3 regions of the Streptococcus sp. SN-1 genome follow, and region 1 is predicted to be linked to each of the others. Evidence: predicted binding sites of a transcription regulator. Region 1 holds the regulator's gene; each other region holds the start of a gene.
The links. The regulator CtsR, encoded in region 1, represses protease genes until heat stress. The targets are predictions, from matches to a motif close to TTGGTCAAAAAAGGTCAAANA.
Positions count from the first base shown of each region.

Region 1 (5,814 bases):
GAATCTGGAGTGGATGTTGATTTGAAATTGCCACCAGAAGAAAGTTCTTCTGACTTGGTTATCAATGGTAAGGCACCATTTGCAGTGTATTTCCAAGACTATATGGCTAAAAAATTGGAAAAAGGGGCAGGAATTACTGCCGTTGCAGCTATCGTAGAGCACAATACATCAGGAATTATCTCTCGTAAATCTGACAATGTAGCTAGTCCAAAAGACTTGGTTGGTAAGAAATACGGGACATGGAATGACCCAACTGAACTTGCTATGTTGAAAACCTTGGTAGAATCTCAAGGCGGAGACTTTGAGAAGGTTGAAAAAGTACCAAATAACGACTCAAACTCAATCACACCGATTGCTAATGGAGTATTTGATACTGCATGGATCTACTACGGATGGGATGGAATCCTTGCTAAATCTCAAGGTGTAGAGGCTAACTTCATGTACTTGAAAGACTACGTTAAAGAATTTGACTACTACTCACCAGTTATCATCGCCAACAATGACTATCTAAAAGACAACAAAGAAGAAGCTCGCAAAGTTATCCAAGCTATCAAAAAAGGTTACCAATATGCTATGGAGCATCCAGAGGAAGCGGCAGATATCCTTATCAAGAATGCACCTGAACTTCAGGAAAAACGTGACTTTGTCATCGAATCTCAAAAATACTTGTCAAAAGAATACGCAAGTGACAAGGAAAAATGGGGTCAATTTGATGCAGCTCGCTGGAATGCCTTCTATAAATGGGATAAAGAAAATGGTATCCTTAAAGAAGACTTGACAGACAAAGGCTTCACCAATGAATTTGTGAAATAATGACAGAAATTAGACTAGAACACGTCAGTTATGCCTATGGTCAGGAGAGGATTTTAGAGGATATCAACCTACAGGTGACTTCAGGAGAAGTGGTTTCCATCCTAGGCCCTAGTGGTGTTGGAAAGACCACCCTCTTTAATCTAATCGCTGGGATTTTAGAAGTTCAGTCAGGGAGAATTGTCCTTGATGGGGAGGAGAATCCCAAGGGGCGCGTGAGTTATATGTTGCAAAAGGATCTCCTCTTGGAGCACAAGACGGTGCTTGGTAATATCATTCTGCCCCTCTTGATTCAAAAAGTGGATAAGGCGGAAGCCATTGCCCGCGCGGATGAAATTCTTGCGACCTTCCAGTTGACAGCTGTACGGGATAAGTATCCTCATGAACTCAGTGGTGGGATGCGTCAGCGTGTAGCCTTGCTTCGAACTTACCTTTTCGGGCACAAGCTCTTTCTCTTGGATGAGGCCTTTAGTGCCTTGGATGAGATGACCAAGATGGAACTCCACGCTTGGTACCTTGAGATTCACAAGCAGTTGCAACTGACAACATTGATTATCACGCATAGTATCGAGGAGGCTCTCAGTCTCAGCGACCGCATCTATATCTTGAAAAATCGCCCTGGGCAGATTGTTTCAGAAATTAAACCAGATTGGTCTGAAGATGAGGACAAAGAGGTTCAAAAGATTGCCTACAAACGTCAAATCTTAGCGGAGTTAGGCTTAGATAAGTAGAGAAATAGGGAGTTGGTGAAGATTATCCTTTACCAGCGCCCTTTTTCTTTTAAAAATGAGAAAATTTCGGTATAATAGTCAAAGATAGTCAAGGTTTAAAGAGAGAGGTGGGTTTGTAATGAGATTTAAAAATACATCGGATCATATTGAGGCCTACATCAAGGCGATTTTAGATCAATCTGGAATTGTGGAGTTGCAACGGAGTCAGTTAGCAGATACTTTTCAGGTTGTTCCTAGTCAGATCAACTATGTGATTAAGACACGCTTTACGGAAAGTAGAGGCTACTTGGTTGAAAGTAAGCGTGGTGGTGGAGGCTACATTCGTATAGGACGGATTGAGTTTTCTAGTCATCATGAAATGCTCAAGGAGCTGCTTTACTCGATTGGTGAGCGGGTCAGTCAAGAAATTTATGAAGATATTCTTCAGCTTTTAGTTGAGCAAGAACTGATGACCAAGCAGGAGATGAATTTGCTAGTATCAGTAGCTTTGGATCGCGTTCTAGGAGAGGAAGCTCCAGTTGTTCGTGCAAATATGCTAAGACAGGTCATACAAGAGGTAGATAGAAAAGGGAAGTAAGATGAACTATTCAAAAGCATTGAATGAATGTATTGAAAGTGCCTACATGGTTGCTGGCCATTTTGGAGCTCGTTACCTAGAGTCTTGGCACTTGTTGATTGCCATGTCCAATCACAGTTATAGTGTGGCAGGGGCGACTTTAAATGATTATCCATATGAGATAGACCGTTTAGAAGAGGTGGCTTTGGAACTGACTGAAACGGACTATAGCCAGGATGAAACCTTTACGGAATTGCCGTTCTCCCATCGTTTACAGGTTCTTTTTGATGAAGCGGAATATGTGGCGTCAGTGGTTCATGCTAAGGTGCTAGGGACAGAGCATGTCTTCTATGCGATTTTGCATGATGGTAATGCATTGGCAACTCGTATATTGGAAAGGGCAGGTTTTTCTTATGAAGACAAGAAAGATCAGGTCAAGATTGCTGCACTTCGTCGAAATTTAGAAGAACGGGCAGGCTGGACTCGTGAAGACCTCAAGGCTTTACGCCAACGCCATCGTACCGTAGCTGACAAGCAAAATTCTATGGCTAATATGATGGGAATGCCGCAGACTCCTAGTGGTGGTCTCGAGGACTATACGCATGATTTGACAGAGCAAGCGCGTTCTGGCAAGTTGGAGCCAGTCATCGGTCGGGATAAGGAAATCTCGCGTATGATTCAAATCTTGAGCCGGAAAACCAAGAATAATCCTGTCTTGGTTGGAGATGCGGGTGTCGGGAAAACAGCTCTGGCGCTTGGTCTTGCCCAGCGTATTGCTAGTGGGGATGTGCCTGCGGAAATGGCTAAGATGCGCGTGTTAGAGCTTGATTTGATGAATGTCGTCGCAGGGACACGTTTCCGTGGTGACTTTGAAGAACGCATGAATAATATCATCAAGGATATTGAAGAAGATGGTCAAGTAATTCTATTTATCGACGAACTCCACACCATCATGGGTTCTGGGAGCGGGATTGATTCGACCCTAGATGCGGCTAATATCTTGAAGCCAGCCTTGGCGCGTGGAACTTTGAGAACGGTTGGTGCCACCACTCAGGAAGAGTACCAAAAACACATTGAAAAAGACGCGGCCCTTTCTCGTCGTTTCGCCAAAGTGACGATTGAAGAGCCAAGTGTGGCCGACAGTATGGCCATTTTGCAAGGTTTGAAGGTGACTTATGAGAAACATCACCGGGTGCAAATCACAGATGAAGCGGTTGAAACAGCTGTCAAGATGGCTCATCGTTACTTGACTAGCCGTCACTTGCCAGACTCTGCTATCGATCTCTTGGACGAAGCAGCGGCAACAGTGCAAAATAAGGCTAAGCATGTAAAAGCAGACGATTCAGGCTTGAGTCCAGCTGACAAGGCCTTGATGGATGGTAAGTGGAAACAAGCGGCCCAGCTAATTGCAAAAGAAGAGGAAGTGCCTGTCTATAAAGACCTGGTGACAGAGTCTGATATTTTGACTACCTTGAGTCGCTTGTCAGGTATCCCAGTTCAAAAATTGACTCAGACTGATGCTAAGAAATACCTGAATCTGGAAACTGAATTGCACAAACGTGTCATCGGGCAAGATCAAGCTGTTTCAAGCATTAGCCGTGCGATTCGTCGCAACCAGTCAGGGATTCGCAGTCATAAGCGTCCGATTGGTTCCTTTATGTTCTTAGGGCCTACAGGTGTCGGTAAGACCGAATTGGCCAAGGCTCTGGCAGAAGTTCTTTTTGACGATGAATCAGCCCTTATCCGCTTTGATATGAGTGAGTATATGGAGAAATTTGCAGCCAGTCGTCTCAACGGAGCTCCTCCAGGCTATGTGGGTTATGAAGAAGGTGGGGAGTTGACTGAGAAGGTCCGCAACAAACCATACTCTGTTCTCCTCTTTGATGAGGTAGAGAAGGCCCATCCAGACATCTTTAATGTTCTCTTGCAGGTTCTGGATGACGGTGTATTGACTGATAGCAAGGGCCGCAAGGTCGACTTTTCAAATACCATTATCATCATGACGTCAAACCTTGGTGCGACAGCCCTTCGGGATGACAAGACAGTCGGCTTTGGAGCTAAGGATATCCGTTTTGACCAGGAAAATATGGAAAAACGTATGTTTGAAGAGCTGAAAAAGGCTTACAGACCGGAGTTTATTAACCGTATTGATGAAAAGGTGGTCTTCCATAGCCTATCTAGCGACCATATGCAGGAAGTGGTGAAGATTATGGTCAAACCTTTAGTGGCAAGTTTGGCTGAAAAAGGAATTGACTTGAAATTACAAGCTTCCGCACTGAAATTATTGGCAAATCAAGGATATGACCCAGAGATGGGAGCCCGTCCACTTCGCAGAACCCTGCAAACAGAAGTGGAGGACAAGTTGGCAGAACTTCTTCTTAAGGGAGATTTAGTGGCAGGCAGCACACTTAAGATTGGTGTCAAAGCAGGCCAATTAAAATTTGATATTGCATAAAAAGCGAGGTCGGGAAAAGTTCCCGACCTCTTTATATACCATCATGAGATGGTTTTGCTGTTGCGACTGCTTTTAGGGTTGGATATCTTTCTTAGAATTGCTCAACATGTGAGTAAAAAAATCTTTGTATCGATACTTGAGATATTTTTCGTGTAGGAATAACAAAGCGATATAGATAATCAAAAAGATTGTAGTCATATAGAAGACATCAAATGCAGTTCGCGCATAGTGAGTGGCTGACTGATAGGAGCCAATAGCTCCTAAAATCAACCAAGGAAGATACTTGTAATACTTATTTAGCATAAGAGTGCACCTCCTATATTCTATTTCAATGGTATTATATCCCTTTTTCTAAAATAATGAAAGCGACTACAAAAAACGAATTTAAATTTTTAATAGGAAAATCTTCTGTTTTTCTGTTTTATTACGAATAGAAGAGTAGGAGGAGTAAATGTATCTAAAGTATTTAAGATTTTTAAAATAGTTTAGATAAATTGTTGACATATTTAAACCCCAATGTTACAATTATATTACAAAAAGATTTCTTTATATTTCTAAAATATTACAAATGAGTAGAAAAATGAAAAAGAAAACCTATATCAAATTGATGGCAGCGACTGTATTGGCTTCTACCCTGTTACTGGGAGCTTGTGGGAATAAAAAGGAAACAACTCAGGCAAGCAGTTCTGCTAAGACAAGCCAATCATCAAGCTCCAAAGCAGCTTTTGCTAGCAAAGAAAGCAAGATTCAGAAGTCCTCAAGTTCAGCTTCATCTGAAAAGGCCAAGGCGTCTACTGACCAGTCTTCAGCAAGCGCAACACCATCACAAGCGACCCCTGCACCAGAACAAAGACAAGGTCATGAAGTGTCTAATCAACAGGTAGCTAGCCAACAAACTCCTGCTCAGGCTCCGTCAACTCAGCAAGGTTCTCAAGCCCAGTCTAACCAATCAAGCTATAATTCTACAACTGACCGCAAACTTCAAGACGAGCAAGCAGGGCAAAATAAACGCTACAAGGGTGTTTTAACCATGGTAGATGGTGATTTCTCAGCTGCAGCAGGCAACTGGAAGGGAGCCAATGGCGAAACCATCACAGTTTCATCAGGTGGTCAATTTACAGTAGAATCTGCTGATGGAAAGAAAGAAAATTACTCTATCAAAGGCTATTCTTATACTCTTGATGATGGTAAGTATAATGCCAAAATTGGTGGAGGGAAAGTCATCCAAATTACAACAGGAGCGGATGGCAAGGTTTCCAGTG
Region 1 is NZ_AP028929.1:40,324-46,137, forward strand. It holds gene ACAM22_RS00215 (ABC transporter substrate-binding protein) at 1-813, shown strand, start outside; gene ACAM22_RS00220 (ABC transporter ATP-binding protein) at 813-1,541, shown strand; gene ACAM22_RS00225 (CtsR family transcriptional regulator) at 1,660-2,118, shown strand; gene ACAM22_RS00230 (ATP-dependent Clp protease ATP-binding subunit) at 2,120-4,552, shown strand; gene ACAM22_RS00235 (hypothetical protein) at 4,625-4,855, opposite strand; gene ACAM22_RS00240 (hypothetical protein) at 5,133-5,814, shown strand, end outside.

Region 2 (5,814 bases), 670 kb from region 1:
CTAACATAGCTACAATAAGAGCTACAAAGAAATTCATTTGGAAAGAATTAATCAAGAAATAACCGATAAAGGCTCCCATCATATAAATATCACCGTGGGCGAAGTTGATGAGCTTGATAATTCCGTAAACCATGGTATATCCTAGGGCTAACAGCGCATAAACACTACCTAGAATCAAACCATTTACTAGTTGTTGGAGCATAAGATTCACTCTTTCTATTTATAATTTTGAGGGTTTCCCCTCACTTTTTGATAGGTTCTTAAACATCGAAACAGGGAGTGAGTCAGAGGCTCATTCCCTATTTCAACATTTTTCTATTATGGTTTTACAACTTCTGCTGCTTCAACCTTACCATTGTTCATGGTCATCATGTAAGCAGTTTTGACTGTGTTGTGGTCTGCATCAAAGCTTGTTTGACCAGTCACACCTTCAAAATCTTTTGTTTTAGCAAGGTTATCCTTGATTTCACCAGAGTTTTTAGCACCTTTTGCTGCGTTTGCTACAAGGTGAACTGAGTCATAAGCCAAGGCTGCAAATGTTGAAGGCTCTTCGTTGTACTTAGCACGGTAAGCATCAAGGAAAGCTTTTGCTTTAGCTGAAACTTCTACAGTAGTTGAGAAGCCTGAGATAAAGTAGATGTTTGATGCTTTTTCAGGAGTTGCTTGTTGTACAAACTCTTCACCGTTGAATCCATCACCACCAACGATTGGTTTGTCAATTCCCATACCACGCGCTTGGTTTACAATTTTACCAGCTTCAGTGTAGTAACCAGGAACGATGATAGCATCAAAATCTTTCCCTTTCATTTTTGTAAGGGCTGCTTGGAAGTCTGTGTCACCTGCTACGAAAGTTTCATCTGCAACGATTTCACCTTTGTAAGCTTCACGGAAGGCTTTGGCAATACCTTTAGCATAGTCGCTAGCATTATCAGTGTAAAGAACAACTTTCTTAGCTTGCAATTTTTCAGAAACATAGTTTGAGATAATTTTTCCTTGGAAGCTATCTTGGAAAGTTCCGATAAAGAGGTAATCTTGACCTTTAGTCAATCCATCTTGAGTCGCACTTGGCGAAATCAATGGAACACCTGCTTTTGTAGCGTTAGCTACCGCAGCTGCAGTTGCACCAGATGTCGCAGGTCCTACGATTGCTGATACTTTAGATTGGGTTACAAGGTTAGTTGTTACTGAAGCCGCCTCAGCTGTTTCAGACTTGTTATCTTTATCGACTACTTCGATTTGTTTTCCATCGATACCACCTGCAGCATTGATTTCATCAACGGCAAGTTGGGCACCTTTTTGTTCAGATGTACCGTAGGCTGCTACGGCACCAGTTTCTTCAAAGTTAAATCCGATTTTGATTGTCTTTTCATCTACTGAGTTACCAGCAGCGTTTGACGCTCCAGACTTCACTTCTCCACAGGCTGCAAGAAGTGCTACACTTGCAAGCGCCACAAACGATAGGGCAAATTTTTTCTTCATCTTTTTTTGTCTCCTTATTTCTTAAATAGCATGTTAAGAATATACCGAATTATCAGAAAATTGTCAACACTTTTCTTGAACTTTTTCGATGATAACGTTTTCCTCTCGATGAAGATTGCCCACAAAGGGTGTTTCCAGCTCTTGGATATGACAAACCCTGACTTTTTTTATAAACTTTTCCTTGCCCAAGCGCCCGACCAATTGCTCCATTTCTTGAGTTGGAACATAGAGTTGTAAGTAACGATGTTTCTTGGAATGATAGGTAATATCTCCATAATCCTGCAATTTTTTGGCATCACGATTATAGTAAAGATAGATAATCAAGCCAGATCGTTTGACTTTTTCAAACATGATAAATCCTCTTTCTAAGAAATCTCTCACTATTATACCAAAAAAAGCAAACCCAGTCGAGTTTGCCTTCTTTCATCATTAATTCAATGAATTGTTGGCCATGATTTCATCAATAAAGCCATATTCAAGTGTTTCTTGGGCGCTCATCCAGTTATCTCGTTCTGCATCTGCATGGACTTTTTCGATTGACTGACCTGAATTTTCAGCCAATATTTTTTCCAAGATGTTACGAGTTTTAAGCAAGTGTTCTGCAGCGATCGCCATATCAGTTTGTTGGGTACCACCACCTGTACCACCCATCGGTTGGTGAATCATATACTCTGCATTTGGAAGCATGAAACGTTTACCTTTTGCTCCACTTGACGCGATGACAGTCCCCATAGATGCAGCCATCCCCATAACGATAGTTTGGACATCTGCCTTGATAAAGTTCATGGTATCAACGATTGCCAAACCAGCTGAAACAGAACCACCAGGTGTATTGACATAAAGGTAAATATCTTTTGTACTATCTTGGGCATCTAAGAAAAGCAATTGGGCAATAACAGAGTTAGCCATATTGTCTTCAACGGGACCTGTCAGCATAATGATGCGGTCTTTGAGAAGACGTGAGTAAATATCGTAGGAACGTTCTCCACGGCTTGTTTGTTCAATAACTACAGGAATCATTTATTTCTCCTTTTGAGTTTTAATTTTGTTGGTCAAATGACTGAAGATAAGACTATTATAATATCTTGGTCAAAAAAGGTCAAATTTTTGCTCTGTTTTCATTAGACAGAAACAAAAATTCAACCTCCTTTCGTGACTGGAAATCCTTTTCCAAGTCAATCTCTTTTTAATTCTATTTTGTACCGAACAAGCGGTCCCCAGCATCTCCAAGACCTGGAACGATATAACCGTGTTCGTTCAAACGTTCATCCAAGGCTGCTGTAAAGATTTCTACATCTGGATGAGCTTCTTGAAGAGCTTTTACACCTTCTGGTGCTGATACAAGGCAGACAAATTTGATATTTGATGCGCCACGTTTTTTAAGAGAATCAACAGCCAAGATTGCTGAACCACCTGTTGCCAACATTGGGTCTACCACAAAAATTTGACGTTGGTCAATATCTTCAGGCAATTTCACCAAGTACTCAACTGGTTGAAGCGTTTCTTCATCACGGTACATACCGATGTGGCCAACTTTAGCAGCTGGAACCAAGCTCAAAAGTCCATCAACCATCCCGATACCTGCACGCAAGATTGGAACGATAGCCAATTTCTTACCTGCCAATTGTTTTTGAACTGTTTTTGTGATTGGTGTTTCGATTTCCACATCTTCTAGTGGAAGATCACGAAGTACTTCATATCCCATCAACATTGCAATCTCATCTACTAGCTCACGGAAAGCTTTTGTAGAAGTATCTGTACGACGTAAGATTGACAATTTGTGTTGAATCAGTGGATGATTAATAACTTCAATTTTTCCCATTTTTGGAATTCCTTCTTTCAATTTATTCTTCTTATTATACCAAAAAACGGTTTAAAAATCTTTCTAAACCATTTATTTTTGATATTTTTTACATTAGATCAGCCTCTTTAAGAGCTGTCTGTACTGTCTCAAGTGGTAAATGAGTCAATTCTGTCCCTTTTTCTTGATAAAGGTATTGGGCGTAGTCGTCCATTCTGTACTGGTTGATATAAACCACACGCTTGCAACCAACCTGAAGCAATTGTTTTGTACAGTTTAGACATGGAAAATGGGTCACATAGGCTGTAAAGCCTTTGGGAACCCCACGTTCTGCACCTTGGAGAATGGCATTAACCTCTGCGTGAAGAGTGCGAACACAGTGACCTTCGATGACCAGACATTCGTGATCAATACAATGCTCAGTCCCTGACACCGAACCATTATAACCAGTGGAAATAACTTTATTATCCTTTACCAAAATTGCGCCCACTTTGGCACGTTTACAAGTGGAACGATTGGCAATTAGTAAGGCTTGGGCTGCAAAATACTCATCCCATGCTAGTCTTTTTTCAGTCATATCTCTTCTCCTTTTTCTCTATTTTTTAAAAAATGGTAAACCTAAATCTGCAATCTTTTCAGCTGGTACCTTCATGCCATCCTTGATCCATTTTAGAAGGACAGAAACGATGGCCGAGCTCCAAAAGGAATGAAGATAAGAGCTGACACCTTTTGATTTCCCATGGTATTTTTCTAAAAATTCCTGCATGGCTTGGACAAAGATTTTTTCCAGATGGTAATCCAAGGCCAATTGAATCACTCTGGCTTCCTTTCTGGCCTCTCGGAAAAGGTGAACCCAGACCAGATAAAGGTCTGTCTTTAAATCATAATGATGCAACTGTTCCATAATATTGTGGACAGTTCGTTTAAAGACGCTTTCTAAAATCTCCTCTTTGGAATCATAATTACGGTAAAAGGCTGCACGAGAAACGCCTGCACGTTTGACCAATTCAGAAATACTAATCTTGGTCAGGTCCTTTTTTTCCAAGAGCTGCAAGAGGGCTGTTTCGATGGCTTCTCTAGTTAATAAATTGGATTCTTGGTTTGATTTTCTGAGATTTTCAAGAGACTTTTCAGAGATTCTACGTTCAGACATAACATTTTCTTTCTACTTGTCACAACAGACGGATGAGGCTTTTGTTTCAAGGGCTTTCATGATATAATTGTAAAAAAAGACAGAACCTTTGTCAATGTATAACTGACAAAGATGGAGAATTTCTATGACTTGGAAGATTATTGCTGACTCTGGTTGTGATTATCGTCAGCTGGCAAGACCAGCTATTGACACGACCTTTGTAAGTGTGCCCTTAACCATTCAAGTAGCTGATCAGGTCTTTGTTGATGATGCCAGTCTTGACATTGACCAAATGATGGAAACCATGTATGCAACTGCAGAAGCTTCAAAATCAGCTTGTCCAAGCCCAGATGATTATTTGCGAGCATTTGAAGGAGCCAAAAACATTTTCCTAGTAACCATCACTGGTACTCTTTCTGGAAGCCACAATAGTGCTCAACTAGCAAAAAATATTTATCTGGAAGAACATCCTGATACTAAAATTCATATAATTGATAGTTTGTCTGCTGGTGGGGAAGTTGACTTGCTCGTAGAAAAAGTGAATGACTTGATCGACCAGGGCTTATCTTTTGAAGAAGTGGTTGAAGCTATCACCGCCTATCAAGAAAAAACCAAGTTACTTTTTGTCCTAGCTAAAGTCGATAACTTGGTGAAGAACGGCCGTTTGAGCAAGCTTATCGGTACGGTCGTTGGCCTTCTCAATATCCGTATGGTCGGAGAAGCTAGTGAAACTGGAACTCTCGAATTGCTACAAAAAGCACGAGGACCAAAGAAATCAGTTCAAGCTGCCTATGATGAAATCATTAAAGCTGGATATGCTGGTGGCCGTATTGTCATGGCCCAACGTAATAACGAGAAATGTTGCCAACAGCTTTCAGACCGAATACGTGAAACCTTCCCACAGGCGGATATTAAAATTCTCCCAACATCTGGTCTCTGCAGTTTTTATGCAGAAGATGGTGGTTTGCTGATGGGGTATGAAATTGATTAATTGCATTCTTGACAAGAGGTGACTTCATCTCTTGTTTTTTTGTGGTACAATAGAGCTATGAAACATTTTGATACTATCGTCATTGGTGGAGGTCCTGCTGGTATGATGGCTACGATTTCCAGTAGCTTTTATGGACAGAAAACCCTCCTCATCGAAAAAAATCGGAAACTTGGAAAAAAATTAGCTGGTACTGGTGGGGGACGTTGCAATGTAACCAACAACGGAACTCTAGATGACCTACTAGCTGGCATCCCTGGAAATGGGCGCTTTCTCTACAGTGTCTTCTCCCAATTTGATAACCATGATATCATTAATTTTTTTACAGAAAATGGTGTTAAACTTAAGGTCGAAGACCACGGACGCGTCTTTCCTGCTAGTGACAAGTCTCGGACCATTATCGAGGCCTTGGAA
Region 2 is NZ_AP028929.1:713,410-719,223, reverse strand. It holds gene ACAM22_RS03130 (branched-chain amino acid ABC transporter permease) at 1-202, opposite strand, end outside; gene ACAM22_RS03125 (ABC transporter substrate-binding protein) at 319-1,479, opposite strand; gene ACAM22_RS03120 (YlbG family protein) at 1,543-1,830, opposite strand; gene clpP (ATP-dependent Clp protease proteolytic subunit ClpP) at 1,909-2,499, opposite strand; gene upp (uracil phosphoribosyltransferase) at 2,672-3,301, opposite strand; gene ACAM22_RS03105 (cytidine/deoxycytidylate deaminase family protein) at 3,390-3,857, opposite strand; gene ACAM22_RS03100 (TetR/AcrR family transcriptional regulator) at 3,876-4,433, opposite strand; gene ACAM22_RS03095 (DegV family protein) at 4,558-5,403, shown strand; gene ACAM22_RS03090 (NAD(P)/FAD-dependent oxidoreductase) at 5,461-5,814, shown strand, end outside.
Region 2: a site for CtsR is predicted at 2,565-2,585, ahead of clpP (ATP-dependent Clp protease proteolytic subunit ClpP). Genes of this name have one in related genera too.

Region 3 (5,814 bases), 300 kb from region 1:
CCTTCCTGGTTATGAGCCTGACAACAAAATCAAGCTCTTGCAAGAATTGAAAGAGCAGGTTGAGGTTGTGATTGCTATTAATGCTAGCAATATCGAGCATTCCAAAGCACGTGGTGACTTGGGTATTTCTTATGACCAAGAAGTTCTTCGTTTGATTGACAAATTCAATGAATTGGGAATTTTTGTTGGCTCCGTTGTCATCACACAGTACGCTGGCCAACCAGCTGCAGATGCCTTCCGCAATCAACTCGAGAAAAACGGAATTGATTCTTATCTCCATTATCCAATCAAAGGATATCCGACGGATATGGATCACATTATTTCCCCTGAAGGTATGGGGAAAAATGATTACATCAAAACCAGTCGCAACTTGATCGTCGTAACTGCTCCTGGACCTGGTTCTGGAAAATTGGCAACTTGTATGTCCAATATGTACCACGACCAAATCAATGGCATCAAGTCTGGCTACGCTAAATTTGAAACCTTCCCAGTTTGGAATCTTCCCCTTCATCATCCAGTTAACTTGGCTTATGAAGCTGCCACAGCTGACCTTGATGATGTCAACATGATTGACCCCTTCCATCTTCAAACCTATGGAGAAACCACTGTCAACTACAACCGTGATATCGAGATTTTCCCAGTGCTCAAGCGCATGTTGGAACGCATTCTAGGAGAGTCTCCATACGCTTCTCCGACTGATATGGGTGTCAACATGGTTGGTTTCGCTATTACAGATAATGAGGCTGCTATTGAAGCCTCTAAACAAGAAATCATCCGCCGTTACTATCAGACTGTTCTTGATTTCAAAGCAGAGAAAGTTGGTGAAGCAGCTGTCAAGAAAATCGAGTTGCTTATGAACGACCTCGGTATCACACCTGCAGACCGTAAGGTTGCTATCGTTGCCCGTCAGAAAGCAGAAGAAACTGGCGGACCAGCCCTAGCCCTTGAATTACCAAATGGGGAAATAGTGACTGGTAAAAACTCAGAACTCTTTGGTCCTACAGCCGCTGCTCTTATCAACGCCATCAAGAAATCAGCTGACATTGCTAAAGAAGTAAAACTAATCGAACCAGAAGTTGTCAAGCCAATCCAAGGTCTTAAAATCGATCATCTGGGTAGCCGCAATCCACGCCTTCATTCAAATGAAATTTTGATTGCACTGGCTATCACAGCTACAGAAAATCCTGACGCTGCTCGCGCTATGGAAGAACTTGGCAACCTCAAAGGAAGCGAAGCCCACTCAACCATCATCTTGACCGATGAAGACAAGAATGTCCTTCGTAAACTAGGTATCAATGTAACCTTTGACCCATACTACCAATACGACCGCTTGTATCGTAAGTAAAGCTTCGAACCTCTCCACCCTCGGAGAGGTTTTCTCTCTGTCTCAAGAGCCAGCTTTATGTTATAATGAAAGAAGAAAACTGAAAGGATTTACCATGTCAAAAGAAGTTATTGTTGAAAGTTTTGAACTTGACCACACTATTGTTAAAGCACCCTATGTTCGCTTGATTGGGGAAGAAACAGGACCAAAAGGAGACATCATCTCCAATTATGATATTCGCTTGGTGCAACCAAACGAAGACTCTATCCCTACTGCTGGCCTTCACACTATCGAGCACCTCTTGGCCAAACTCATCCGCACCCGCATTGACGGTATGATTGACTGTTCACCATTTGGTTGCCGCACAGGCTTCCACATGATTATGTGGGGACGTCACACTAGTGCTGAAATCGCTACCGTTATCAAGGATTCGCTCAAGGAAATCGCTGAGACTACTACTTGGGAAGATGTTCCTGGAACAACCATCGAATCTTGCGGAAACTACAAGGACCATAGCCTCTTTTCTGCTAAAGAATGGGCAAAACTTATTCTAGAACAAGGAATTTCAGATGATGCCTTTGAGCGTCATGTCATCTAAACACAAAAAAGGAACCGGCTTTTCAGCTGGCTCCTTCTTTTTTATTCTCAAAATTTTGTCTTATACTCAATGAAAATCAAAGAGCAAACTAGGAAACTAGCCGCAGGCTGTACTTGAGTACGGCAAGGCGAAGTTGACGTGGTTTGAATTTGATTTTCGAAGAGTATTAGGCTTTTTCACGAATAACTAAACCACCCTCTTCCATATCTGCTTCTAGGTGTTTGGCATCTAAATGATCCAAGTGGAAGTCTGTCACCTTATCACGAATTTCTTGTTCAACCACACGACGGAGAGGACGAACACCCATGACTTCGTCATAGCCTTCTTCTGTGATATAGTCCTTAGCCGCTTGACTGACTGACAAATCAATGTCTTTCTTAGCCAAGGTTTGGTTGACTTCAGCCAACATCAAGTCCACAATCTTAGAAAGGTCTTCTTTGCTCAAGTGTGAGAATTCGATGACAGCATTGAAACGGTTAAGGAATTCTGGACGGAAGTAAGGTTTCAAACGATCCATCAATTCTGGTTTGTCCGCATCTTCTGTCAAGTTAGCTTCGTAACCAAAGCCTGCGTTTGAAGTTGCGATAATCACCGTATTCTTGAAGTTGACAGTGTTACCTTGACCATCTGTCAAACGACCATCATCCAAGACTTGGAGGAGAAGGGTAATGACTTGAGGATCAGCCTTTTCAATTTCATCCAAGAGAATGATAGAGTAAGGATTACGACGGACGCGTTCTGTCAAGGTATTGTTGTTGTCATCGTAACCAACATAACCTGCAGTTGTACCAATTAGCTTAGAAACGGCTGTGCGGTCACTGAATTCAGACATATCCAAACGAATGATTGCGTCCTTAGTTCCAAACATATCAAGCGCTAATTGCTTAGCAAGTTCTGTCTTACCAACCCCAGTTGGACCTACAAAGAGGAAGCTACCGATTGGACGATTGCCTTCATCAAAACCAGCACGGTTACGACGGATAGCACGAGATACCGCTTCTACCGCCTTGTCTTGACCGATTACCTTATCTTGCAAGCGATGAGCCATATCTTTCAAACGTTCGATGTCTGATGTTCCCATTTGTGATACTGGAATTCCCGTCATTCGTTCTACAGATTCAGCCACATCATTGACACTTGCAGTCACTTTCATATCTTCTGTGTGATTTTCGATTTTCTTTTCCAATTCTGCAATGCGTGTTTTATAGTTTAGAGCTGCTTCAAAATCTTCTGCCTCAACAGCTTTTTCTTGCTTGTCTTTTTCTGCCTCAATTTCACGTTCAACAGCATGTACATCTGTTACTGGATGCTGAGCTGCTAAGTGAGCTGCCGTTACATCGACAAGGTCAATAGCCTTATCTGGCAAACTACGTTGTGGAATATACTGAACAGAATAATCCACTGCTGCTTTCAAAACTTCGTCTGGCAAGATAACATTGTGGTGTTGTTGGTAGAGGTCACGAATTCCTTGAAGGATTTTAAAAGTGTCCTCTGCTGAAGGAGCATTGACCTTGACTTCGTTAAAACGACGAGCAAGAGCCGCATTCTTCAAGATGGTGTTACGGTATTCGTCTTGAGTTGTCGCTCCAATAACGGTCAATTCACCACGAGAGAGAGCTGGTTTGAGAATGTCCGCAAGCCCTTTAGAACCACTATCTCCACCAGTGCTACCAGCACCGAGAATTTGATGAATTTCATCAAAGAAGAGAATGATATTTCCCGCTTCTTTTACTTCATTGACTAAATTTTGAACGTTTTCTTCAAAGCTACCACGATATTGAGTACCAGCCTCAAGACCTGAGATATCAATGGAAATAATTTCCTTATTCTTAATAGCAGCTGGAACATCACCGTTCACAATGGCTTGTGCCAAGCCTTCGACAACTGCTGTCTTACCAACACCTGCATCTCCGACTAAAACAGGATTGTTCTTGGTACGGCGTGAGAGGATTTCAGATGTCTCTTGAATTTCCTTGTTTCGTCCGATGACTGGATCCAGCTTGCCCTCACGCGCTTCTGCTGTTAAGTTTCGACCCAGTTTAGCAAGGACACCATCTTGTTTCATACCTGAAACCTGTTGTTGCATTTGTCCATCAGCTTCTGCATTTCCTGGTAATTGACCAGTCGCACGATAGTGAGCAAATTCCTCAGGTGTCACTTCACGTCCATTAATCAAGTAACGACGATTTTCAGAACTGTAGCCTCGCATACCACCCATCAATTGGTTAAATAAATCATCCATGTTGTTAAAATTATTAAAGTTGTTGTTCATATTCTTTACCTCTTTTTGTTTACTTAGTTATGATTACTGATATTGACTATCTTTGACCTTTGTTTTAAAAAATTTAGACTAGCTAAATCGCTACTCTACGTACTATTTCTGGTTTTTCTTTTTCAAGCAGGAGTAGACTATCTTTACTTCTGAAGATTTCTAGATTAAACATAGACCCCACCTCTTTCTATTTTACTTTAAATAAGTGTTCTAGTAAGGCTTTCATTTACCTTACGTTCATAATATACTACATTAGTCAGAAAAGGTCAAGGATTTTGACTTTAATTGACCAATATTTTTTAGAATGCAAAAACACCCTGAAACATCAGGGTGCCATTCTTACATCAAATATAAAATTGCTAGGGTCAGGAGACTTGCTAGAATCCCTATTCCCCAAAAGAAGAAATCAACCTTCCACTCGCTCCAAGGATTTCCTTTACCAGACAATCCTCCAAGCTCAAAATGGTGATGTACAGGCGTCATACGGAAAATACGTTTGCCACCTGTCAGTTTGAAATAACTGACTTGCATCATGACTGAGGTTGTTTCAAAGACATAAATAATTCCGATAATCAAGAGAGTCCATTCTTGGTGGAGGGCCATAGAGATAGCTGCCAGCATTCCACCGAGAGCCAAACTTCCCACATCTCCCATAAAGACTTTAGCAGGCTTATGGTTAAAGACAAAGAACCCAAGCAAACCACCAATCATAGCAAGAATCACTAGAAGGATATCCATCTGACCTTGCACATAGGCAATAACTCCATAGGCAGACAAACTAATCACAACGGAAATACTAGCTAAACCATCAATACCGTCTGTCAAGTTTACTGCGTTTGAAAAACCGACTAGCCAGAAAAGAGCGAAGACAATATAGAAAATCCCTAGATGCACTTGGTAACCAAAGACAGAAAGCATATCTCCACCGCGCTCATAAAAAAGGTAGAAAATGACACCACCTAGAAGCTGAAGAGCCAATTTCTGTTTGGGATTAAGACCCTCATTGATTTTACGGAAGACCTTGAGGAAATCATCTAAAAATCCGATTAAACCATAAAGAACCAAGATAAATAAAATCATACCGACATTATTGCTGAGTTGATTACTAAATAAGGTAAAAAAGAAGGTAACCAAAACAGAAGCAATTAAGAAAACCAAACCTCCCATTGTAGGAGTCCCAGCTTTTGCCTGGTGCTGTTTGACATCCTCATGCATCTGCTGGCCTGTAATTTGCGCCTTTCTATAAAATTGGATAAAGGCCGGAATTCCTACTAAAGTTAGTAAAAATGTCACAATTCCAGCACTGATAGAAATAAACATATTAGTCTCCTAAAGTTAATTTAATTTTTTTAATGTTTTTGATAGCTGTATTGGTCCGAACGTCTTGCTTCTGAACAACAGAACCTGAACCTTCAAATTCCAGCTCAATATCCAACCATTTAGCAAAGGCCTCAGCAGTCTCTTTTTTCCAGCCATACATATCTGGAATTTCTTCTACCTTATCCGATAAAAGGAGAACTTGTTGGTTTGGTGCAAGATTTTTTCCTTCTTCTACAGAAGTCTCTTTAATCTTTGTTCCAGTACCAACAACGATTGGTTGCACAATATTTCGACGTAAGG
Region 3 is NZ_AP028929.1:336,865-342,678, reverse strand. It holds gene ACAM22_RS01585 (DUF1846 domain-containing protein) at 1-1,345, shown strand, start outside; gene ACAM22_RS01580 (S-ribosylhomocysteine lyase) at 1,440-1,922, shown strand; gene ACAM22_RS01575 (ATP-dependent Clp protease ATP-binding subunit) at 2,089-4,194, opposite strand; gene mraY (phospho-N-acetylmuramoyl-pentapeptide-transferase) at 4,534-5,514, opposite strand; gene pbp2X (penicillin-binding protein PBP2X) at 5,516-5,814, opposite strand, start outside.
Region 3: a site for CtsR is predicted at 4,467-4,487, ahead of ACAM22_RS01575 (ATP-dependent Clp protease ATP-binding subunit). Genes of this name have one in related genera too.